DNA from 2 places in the Bradyrhizobium sp. 482_C4_N1_8 genome. Region 2 is predicted to be linked to the other one. Evidence: riboswitches for the same ligand, from Rfam matches in the RefSeq annotation. Region 2 holds a riboswitch; the other holds the start of a gene.
What was found. A riboswitch is a leader RNA that binds a small molecule or an ion and turns the genes downstream of it on or off. The one in region 2 is predicted to bind glycine.
Positions count from the first base shown of each region.

Region 1 (4,415 bases), 160 kb from region 2:
GTCGAGAGCGCGATCGAAATCGACGGCTCGACGCGCTGGCTGATCATCTTCATGACTGGCAGGTTGGAGATCAGCGACGTTCCGAGATCGCCGTGCAGCAGCTTGTTCACCCAGGTGATGAATTGCACGATCAGCGGTTCGTTGAGGCCGAGCGAGTCGCGGATGCGTTCCAGCCGTTCCGGCGTGGCGTTATCGCCGGCGAGAATGGCGGCGGGATCGCCCGGCGTCAGCCGCAGCAGCAGGAAGACGAACAGCGCGACGACGCCCATCACGGGCACCGCGGCCAGAACGCGGCGAATGAGATAACCTAGCATGCACCTATCTCCGGCTGCGGAACTTGTGGGGCCGAGAGGCCCCTGTGGAATCGGTTCTGTCTATCATGCACGCCTGTCACTCGGGCTGGAAAGCCGGCCGGAGAAGCCGACCTTTCGGGGCAAATTGTGTGCCAAGGGCAGGGCGGTCGCAAGAGGCCGCCGAGCCTCCGATATCGGCCACTCAGGATGCATGGCGGAACTCGCGCTCAACCCTGAGTGAGGGTGCGGTCGGCGGTGCGTTGAGCCCGCGCCAGCCGTCGATGGTCCCGGCAATCATCTGCGCGGTCGCCGCCGACAAGGTCCAGCCGAGATGGCCGTGACCGGTGTTGAAGAACACGCCCGGCATCCGTCCTGCGCGCACCACGGGCATCATGTTCGGCATCATCGGCCGCAGCCCGGCCCAAGGCACGACCTTGGACGTTTCGACGCCGGGGAAGTTGCTGCGCACCCAGTCGACCAGCGGCTGCACGCGGTCGGCGCGGATGTCGCGGTTGAAGTCGTTGAATTCGGCGGTGCCTGCGACGCGGAAACGATCGGCGCCGAGCCGGCTGGTGACGATCTTGGCGGCTTCGTCGAGCAGGCTCACGGTCGGCGTCGCATTGCGGCTTGCGGCAGTGTCGAGCTGAACGGTGATCGAATAGCCCTTCACCGGATAGACGTTGACGCGCTCGTCGAGGAGGGCGGCGAAGTGGCGGCTGGCCACACCGGCGCAGACCACGACGCCATCCGCCTTCAGCATGCCGCGCGCGGATGCGACAGCATCACTGGCCGAAAGATCAGCCCAGCCGATGACAAAGCCGCCACCTGCCTGGGCAATGGAATCGATGTTGGCTTCGTGGATAAAGGTCGCGCCGCGCCGCTTGCAGGCTTCCGCAAGTCCGCGCGTGAACTTGTGGATATCGCCGGTCGCATCCGACGGCGTGTAGAAGCCGCCAAAATAGTCCTTGCGCAGCGTCGGCTCGATGGCGCGGATCTCCTCCGGCGTCACCGGGCGGCGATCGAGCCCGCCTTCCTTCAGCAGCGCATTGACCTGCAGGCCGGATTCAAAACCCCTCTTGTCGTGATAGATGTGCAGGATGCCGCGGCGTTCGAGATCGAAGTCGATGCCTTCGCGCTCCGCGATCTCGAACAGATGCTTGCGGGCTTCGATCGCGAGCCGCGTGGTCTGAACCGTGTTGGCGCGGTAGTTGCCGATATTGGCGACGAACTCGCTCATCCACGAATATTTGTGCCAGTTCGGCCGCGGGTTCATCAGCAGCGGCGCATCGCGCCGGAACATCCAGCGCAGGCCTTTCAGGATCGTGGCGGTGCTGTTCCACACTTCGGCATTGCTGGCGGAGAGCTGTCCGCCGTTGGCGAAGGACGTCTCCATCGCGGCGTAGCGGTGCTTGTCGAGCACCGTCACCTTGTATCCGCGTTCGAGCAGGGCATAGGCGGTCGTTACGCCGGTGATGCCGGCGCCGATGATGGCGATATGGGTCATGGCAGGTTCGGGGCTCCCGTGAGTTAGAGTCGGCTAACCGCCGGCCAAAGGCCGTTGGCGGCGCCCCATCTGTCACGGTTACCTGAGAGCTTGATCCGGCGCGGACCTCGGCGAGGTCAGCTCCGGACTATCCCCTTCGGTGGACGTCACGACCACATTGGCCGTGCCGCCTCTCTCCAGATCGTCCTGACGATACGGTCCTTTTGCCTGAGAGTTTCCGGGGCGGTTGCTCCGTCGGCGCCGCAACGAAAGCCTGAACTCTCGTTGCGATCTCTCCCGCATCGTCGCGTGGACAATCGAGCAGTACGATGCGCCTCATTTTTAGACAAGGCTAAATTTAAACCGCGACTGCCAACGCATTGTGCAGTGCGAAGTTGATTCAATTTACTCCAGGGTCGCCAGCAGGCCCGCCATAAGGCGCCCGCGTTCAACCAGGCTCTCGACCTCGATGAATTCTTCCAGCGTGTGGCCGTTGCCGCCACGCACGCCGAGGCCGTCGAGCGTCGGGATGCCCATCGCGCCGGTAAAGTTGCCGTCGGAGCCGCCGCCGGAGCTCGCATGCGGCAGCTCAGTGCCGAGCGATTTGGCGATGCCGCGCGCCTTTTCATACAGCGCCATGGTGCCGGCATCGGGCTCCCATACGGGGCGCGTGACGCCGCGCGTCACCTTGAACGTGACATCATTGGACGTGCCCGACAACGCCAGCATCCGCTCGACGCCGCGGTCGAGATCGGCCTGGCGCTTGGCCATGGACAGCGCCTCGCCGGTGGCGGTCGTGGCAACGCAATTGACCCATTGTCCGCCGTGCACGACGCCGACCGAGAAGGTGCAGTCCTCCGTCGTCATCGCGTCGATGGCGAGGATCTGCCGCGCCATCTCGCGGATCGCCGAGCGTCCGGCCGACAATGTCGCGCCGGCATGGCTCGGCCGGCCCGTCGCTTCCAGATTGAAACGCGCGATGGCGTAACGTCCGGTGGTGACACCGTTGTCGGCGCGGCCCGGTTCGGGCACCAGCACATATTTGTTGCGCGCGGCCTCCGCCTCGATGATGTCGCGCGTCGAGGGCGTGCCGACTTCCTCGTCGGGCGTAAACAGCACCGTGATCGGCAACGGCGTGGTGAAGGAAGCACGTGCCAGCTGCCGGATCGCTTCCAGCGAGAGATAGTTGCCGCCCTTCATGTCGTAGATGCCGGGGCCGTAGCACTTGTTGCCCTCACGCCGCCATTTCAGCTTCTCGATGGTGCCGACCGGGTGGACGGTATCCATGTGGCCGGCGATCAGGATGCCCGGCTCGCCCTGCTTCGGATGCGGGAAGCGCGCGCGGATCACGCCGCCGAAGCCCTGTCGGCCGCCGATGCGTTCGATCGTCGCACCCATGATCGCCATATCCCGCGCTGCGATATCGAGCATGCGGTTGACGGCACCCGCGTCCCAGGTCGGGCTCTCGCATTCCACCCAGGTGCGCAGGCCCTCGAGCATCGCCTCGGAATCGAAGGGAAGATTGGCTGGATTCATCTTAATGTCTCTCAAGCTTCGAAAGATGGAACGCGCATTGCATTGGCGCGGACGGGACTGGCGGAAAGCGTTGTAGAGCCAAACCGATCTTTGTGGAGCCCGTGGGCGCGCCGCTTGGGGCTGCAGCGAAACCGGATTGACGCGCTCAACACTGTCTGCAAGTCTCGAAAGACAAAGGCATCGCATGAGGTTAGTTCGCCTAAAGAACGAACCGAATGCTCAACCAATAACCTGCCTTTGAACAGTTTCACGTCAGGAGAAACTTTTATGTTGAGCTTGATGCGCCGGGGGCGTCGCGCGTTCGCCTCCACACTTGCGCTATCGGTCGTTGCGCTTTCGACGGCGATGGCCTCGCCGGTACTTGCCGCCGCCAGCAAGACCATCACTGCGGTGATGCATTCGGATCTGCGCATCATCGATCCGATTTTCACCACCGCCTACATCACGCGTGACCATGGCTACATGGTCTACGACACGCTGATCGCGACGGACTCGAACTTCAAGATCCAGCCGCAGATGGCGGACTGGAAGATCTCCGACGACAAGCTCACCTACACCTTCACGCTGCGCGACGGCCTGAAGTGGCACGACGGTACGCCGGTGACGGCGGAAGACTGCGCCGCTTCGCTGAAGCGCTGGGCCGCGGTCGACGGCATGGGCCAGCAGATGATGCAGTTTACTGCGAGCATCGAGGCGACCGACCCCAAGACGATCACGCTGAAGCTGAAGGAGCCCTACGGCCTCGTGCTCGAATCCATCGGCAAGCCGTCCTCGCGCGTCGCCTTCATGATGCCGAAGCGTCTCGCCGAAACGCCGCCGGACAAGCAGATCCCCGAGCAGATCGGCTCCGGCCCGTTCAAGTTCGTGCAGGGCGAATTCCAGCCCGGCGTGAAGGCGGTGTACGTCAAGAACACCGACTACGTGCCGCGCAAGGAGGCGTCGAGCTGGACTGCCGGAGGCAAGGTGGTCAAGGTCGATCGCGTCGAATGGATCACCATGCCGGATGCGCAGACCGCAGTGAACGCGCTGCAATCGGGCGACATCGACTTCATGGAAGTGCCGCCGTGGGATCTGCTGCCCGTCCTTGAAGGCAATGCCGACCT
Region 1 is NZ_CP197231.1:3,467,426-3,471,840, forward strand. It holds gene AB7Z56_RS16185 (ABC transporter permease) at 1-314, opposite strand, end outside; gene AB7Z56_RS16190 (D-amino acid dehydrogenase) at 496-1,797, opposite strand; glycine riboswitch at 1,865-1,979, opposite strand; glycine riboswitch at 1,983-2,086, opposite strand; gene AB7Z56_RS16195 (M20/M25/M40 family metallo-hydrolase) at 2,182-3,312, opposite strand; gene AB7Z56_RS16200 (ABC transporter substrate-binding protein) at 3,580-4,415, shown strand, end outside.
Region 1: another riboswitch for glycine. It lies ahead of AB7Z56_RS16190 (D-amino acid dehydrogenase); the one in region 2 lies ahead of gcvT (glycine cleavage system aminomethyltransferase GcvT).

Region 2 (4,415 bases):
TCATCCATGAGGCCGCCGAGCTCGCTCTTGTCGGCAATTCTGATCTTGAAGAACCACGCCTTGCCTTGCGCGTCCGAGTTCACCAGCGCCGGCTCGGCGGCGAGCGCGTCGTTGGTCTCGAGCACTTCGCCCGTAACAGGCGCGTAGACGTCGGAGGCGGCCTTCACCGACTCCACGACGGCGGCGGCTTCGGCCTTCTTCAGCGCACGGCCGGCTTTGGGCAGCTCGACGAACACGACGTCGCCGAGCTGGGACTGCGCGTAGTCGGTGATGCCGACGGTGGCGACGTCGCCGTCGATGGCCAGCCATTCGTGGTCGGAGGTGTACAGCGTCGTGGTCATTGTCTTGTCCTCAGCGTTTGTAGGTGTTTTTCACGAAAGGCATGGCGGCGACCGTGAGCGGCAGCCGCTGGCCGCGCACCTCGGCGAACAGTTTTGTATCGAGCGCGCTCGATGCCGTGGGCACGTAGCCCATCGCGACCGGCGCATTCAGGCTCGGGCCGAAGCCGCCCGAGGTGACCTTTCCGATCGGCTCGCCGCCGGCGTCATCCGCAAACAGCAGCGCGCCCTCGCGCACCGGCGCGCGGCCTTCCGTACGCAGGCCGACGCGGCGGCGGCTTGCGCCGTTATCGAAATGAGCGAGGATCGCATCAGTGCCGGGAAAGCCGCCGGTGCGCGCGCCGCCGCTGCGGCGACTCTTCTGCACCGACCATTCCAGCGCGGCCTCGACCGGCGTGGTGGCGGTGTCGATGTCGTGGCCGTAGAGGCAGAGCCCGGCTTCCAGCCGCAGGCTGTCGCGGGCCCCTAAGCCGATCGGCATCACATCGGGATTGTCCAGCAGCGTTTTGGCGAGGCGCTCGGCATCGGCCGCGGGGACCGAAATCTCGAACCCGTCCTCGCCGGTGTAGCCGGAGCGCGAGACGAAGCAGTCGAGGCCGGCGACCTTGTGCGGGCCGGCATCCATGAACTTCATGGCGGGCGCCTCTGCACACAATTTCGCCAGCACCGCTTCCGCCTTCGGGCCCTGCAGCGCGATCAGGGCGCGGTCTTGAAGCGAATCGATGATGCAGTCGTCCGAGAGATGCGCGCGCAGATGCGCCTCGTCCGCTTCCTTGCAGGCGGCGTTGACGACCAGGAACAGGTGATCGCCGAAATTGGCGACCATCAGATCGTCGAGAATGCCGCCGTCCGGATTGGTGAACTGGGCATAGCGCTGCCGTCCCGGGGCGATCGCCACGATATCCTGCGGCACCAGCCGTTCCAGCGCGCGGGCGGCGTCCTCGACCTTGCCCGACTTCGGCCGGAGCGCGAGCTGGCCCATATGGGAGACGTCGAACAGGCCGGCGGAGGAACGGGTATGGAGGTGCTCTTTCAGGACGCCCGCGGGGTACTGAACGGGCATGTCATAGCCCGCGAACGGCACCATCTTGCCGCCGAGGGAGACATGAAGCCCGTGAAGGGGCGTACGTTTGAGGGAATCTTGGTCGTGGCGCGCAAGCATTACGGGGCCCTCGGCGGTTCCCCGGGGACGATTCCCCGATGGACACCAGTCGAAGCCCCATCTGTCGCTGTGCCTGAGAGTATTATCCCGTCGGCGGACGCAGTCCGGGCCAACCCTTATGAAAAGGTATTTGCCCGTCGGCGCCTCTTTCCAGATGTCGTCAAAGCCACGCGGTCCTTTTGCCTGAGAGTTTCCGGGGCGGTTGCTCCTTCGGCGCCGGCACCAAAGCCGGTCTCTCCCGACGTGGCCGTACGATACAGATGGGTACAGACCACAGGCCGGCCAAGCCTGTCAACGCGCACCTGGCGGCTTTCAACGGGATTGCAAACGGGATTGCGCGCCTGCGGCAACTCACTGATCTCCTTGCACAGTTTCTGGACAGCGCAGCTGGCCTTGTCTAAAAGCGCTTTGACCCGCAGATATCAGCCCAAATGCCCGGTTTGGATGGCGTATCGCGGGTCCAAGCACACCCGATTGGATGAACATGAGCGGCGTCAACGAGATCAGGTCGACCTTTCTGAACTTCTTTGCCGAGAACGGCCACGAGATCGTGTCGTCCTCGCCATTGGTGCCGCGCAACGATCCCACGCTGATGTTCACCAATGCCGGCATGGTGCAGTTCAAGAACGTCTTCACCGGCGTCGAGAAGCGGCCCTATCAGCGCGCCACCACGTCGCAGAAATGCGTGCGCGCCGGCGGCAAGCACAACGACCTCGACAATGTCGGCTACACCGCGCGCCATCTCACCTTCTTCGAGATGCTCGGCAATTTCTCGTTCGGCGACTATTTCAAGGAGCGCGCGATCGAGCTGGCCTGGACCCTGATCACGCGGGAGTTCGGGCTCAAGAAGGACAAGCTGCTCGTCACCGTCTACCACACCGACGACGAGGCGGCCGGGCTGTGGAAGAAGATCGCGGGCTTCTCCGACGACCGCATCATCCGCATCCCGACCTCGGACAATTTCTGGGCGATGGGCGACACCGGGCCGTGCGGCCCGTGCTCGGAGATCTTCATCGACCGCGGCGACCACATCTGGGGCGGACCTCCGGGCTCGCCGGAAGAGGATGGCGATCGCTTCCTCGAATTCTGGAATCTCGTGTTCATGCAATACGAGCAGGTGACGAAGGAGGAGCGCGTGGATCTGCCGCGTCCCTCGATCGACACCGGCATGGGGCTGGAGCGCATGGCCAGCATCATGCAGGGCGTCGACAGCGTGTTCGAGACCGATCTGTTCCGCCATCTGATCGATGCGACGTCGTCGGCGCTCGGCGCCGGGCCGAACGAGCAGACCGTGGCCTCGTTCCGCGTCATTGCCGACCATTTGCGTTCCTCGGCCTTCCTGGTCGCGGATGGCGTGCTACCCTCCAACGAGGGCCGCGGCTATGTGCTGCGCCGGATCATGCGCCGCGCGATGCGCCATGCGCAGCTGCTGGGTGCCAAAGAGCCGCTGATGCATCGCCTGGTCTGGGCGCTGGTCCGCGAGATGGGCCAGGCCTATCCCGACCTGATGCGCGCGGAGAATCTGATCGAGGAAACGCTGCGGCTGGAAGAGACCCGCTTCCGCAAGACGCTGGTGCGCGGCCTTGCCATCCTCGACGAGAAGAGCGCGTCCCTGAAGAAGGGCGACATGTTTGACGGCGACGTCGCCTTCACGCTGTACGACACCTACGGTTTCCCGCTCGACCTGACCCAGGACGCACTGAAATCGCGCGGCATCGGCGTCGACCAGGCCTCCTTCACCGACGCGATGGAGCGCCAGAAGGCCAAGGCGCGCGAGTCCTGGAAGGGTTCGGGCGAGGCGGCTTCCGAAGCGATCTGGTTCCCGCTGCGCGAGAAGCTCGGGGCCACCGAATTCCTCGGCTATGAGACCGAGAGTGCCGAAGGCGTGGTCTCCGCGCTGGTGAAGGACGGCCAGGAAACCGCGAGCCTCAAGGCCGGCGAGACCGGCGCGATCGTGCTCAACCAGACGCCGTTCTACGCGGAATCAGGCGGTCAGGTCGGCGACACCGGCGTGCTCAGCGGCGAGGGCGGCATCAAGTTCCGCGTCACCGACACGCAGAAGAAGCTCGGCGATCTCTTCGTTCACGTCGGCACCGTGGAGAGCGGCGAGCTGAAGCTCGGCACCGCGCTGCAGCTCGAGGTCGATCACGGCAGGCGTTCCTCGATCCGCGCGCACCATTCGGCAACGCATCTCATCCACGAGGCGCTGCGCCAGGTGCTCGGCGACCACATCGCCCAGCGCGGCTCGATGGTCGCGCCGGATCGTTTGCGTTTCGACTTCGTGCATCCGAAGCCGATCACGGCGGAAGAGCTTGCCCGCGTCGAGGACATCGCCAACGACGTGGTGCTGGAGAACGACGAAGTCACGACACGCGTGATGGGAGTCGATGAAGCGCGCGAGGCCGGCGCGCGCGCGCTGTTCGGCGAAAAGTATGGCGACGAGGTCCGCGTCGTCTCGATGGGCCGGACCGCGCGGGAGCGCGGCACCAACGCGCTCGGCTGGTCCGTCGAGCTCTGCGGCGGCACCCATGTGAAGCGCACCGGCGACATCGGCCTGATCACGCTGACCGGCGAGAGCGCGGTCGCCTCCGGCGTGCGCCGCATCGAGGCGCTGACCGGCAACTACGCGCGCAGGCACGCCAACGAGACCATGGCGCTGGCGAAGACCGCGGCCAACGAGCTGCGCACCTCGATCGACGACGTCCCGGCGCGCATCACAGCCCTGATGGAGGAGCGCAAGAAGCTCGAGCGCGAGCTCTCCGACGCCCGCAAGAAGCTCGCGATGGGCGGCGGTACATCCGTCGGGAACGGCGCAGCCGCAGGCGTGCGCGAGGTCGGCGACGTCAAGCTGATGGCGCGCGCGGTCGAGGGCATCGAGATGAAGGATCTCAAGAGCCTTGCGGACGACGGCAAGA
Region 2 is NZ_CP197231.1:3,310,943-3,315,357, forward strand. It holds gene gcvH (glycine cleavage system protein GcvH) at 1-341, opposite strand, end outside; gene gcvT (glycine cleavage system aminomethyltransferase GcvT) at 352-1,500, opposite strand; glycine riboswitch at 1,663-1,751, opposite strand; gene alaS (alanine--tRNA ligase) at 1,985-4,415, shown strand, end outside.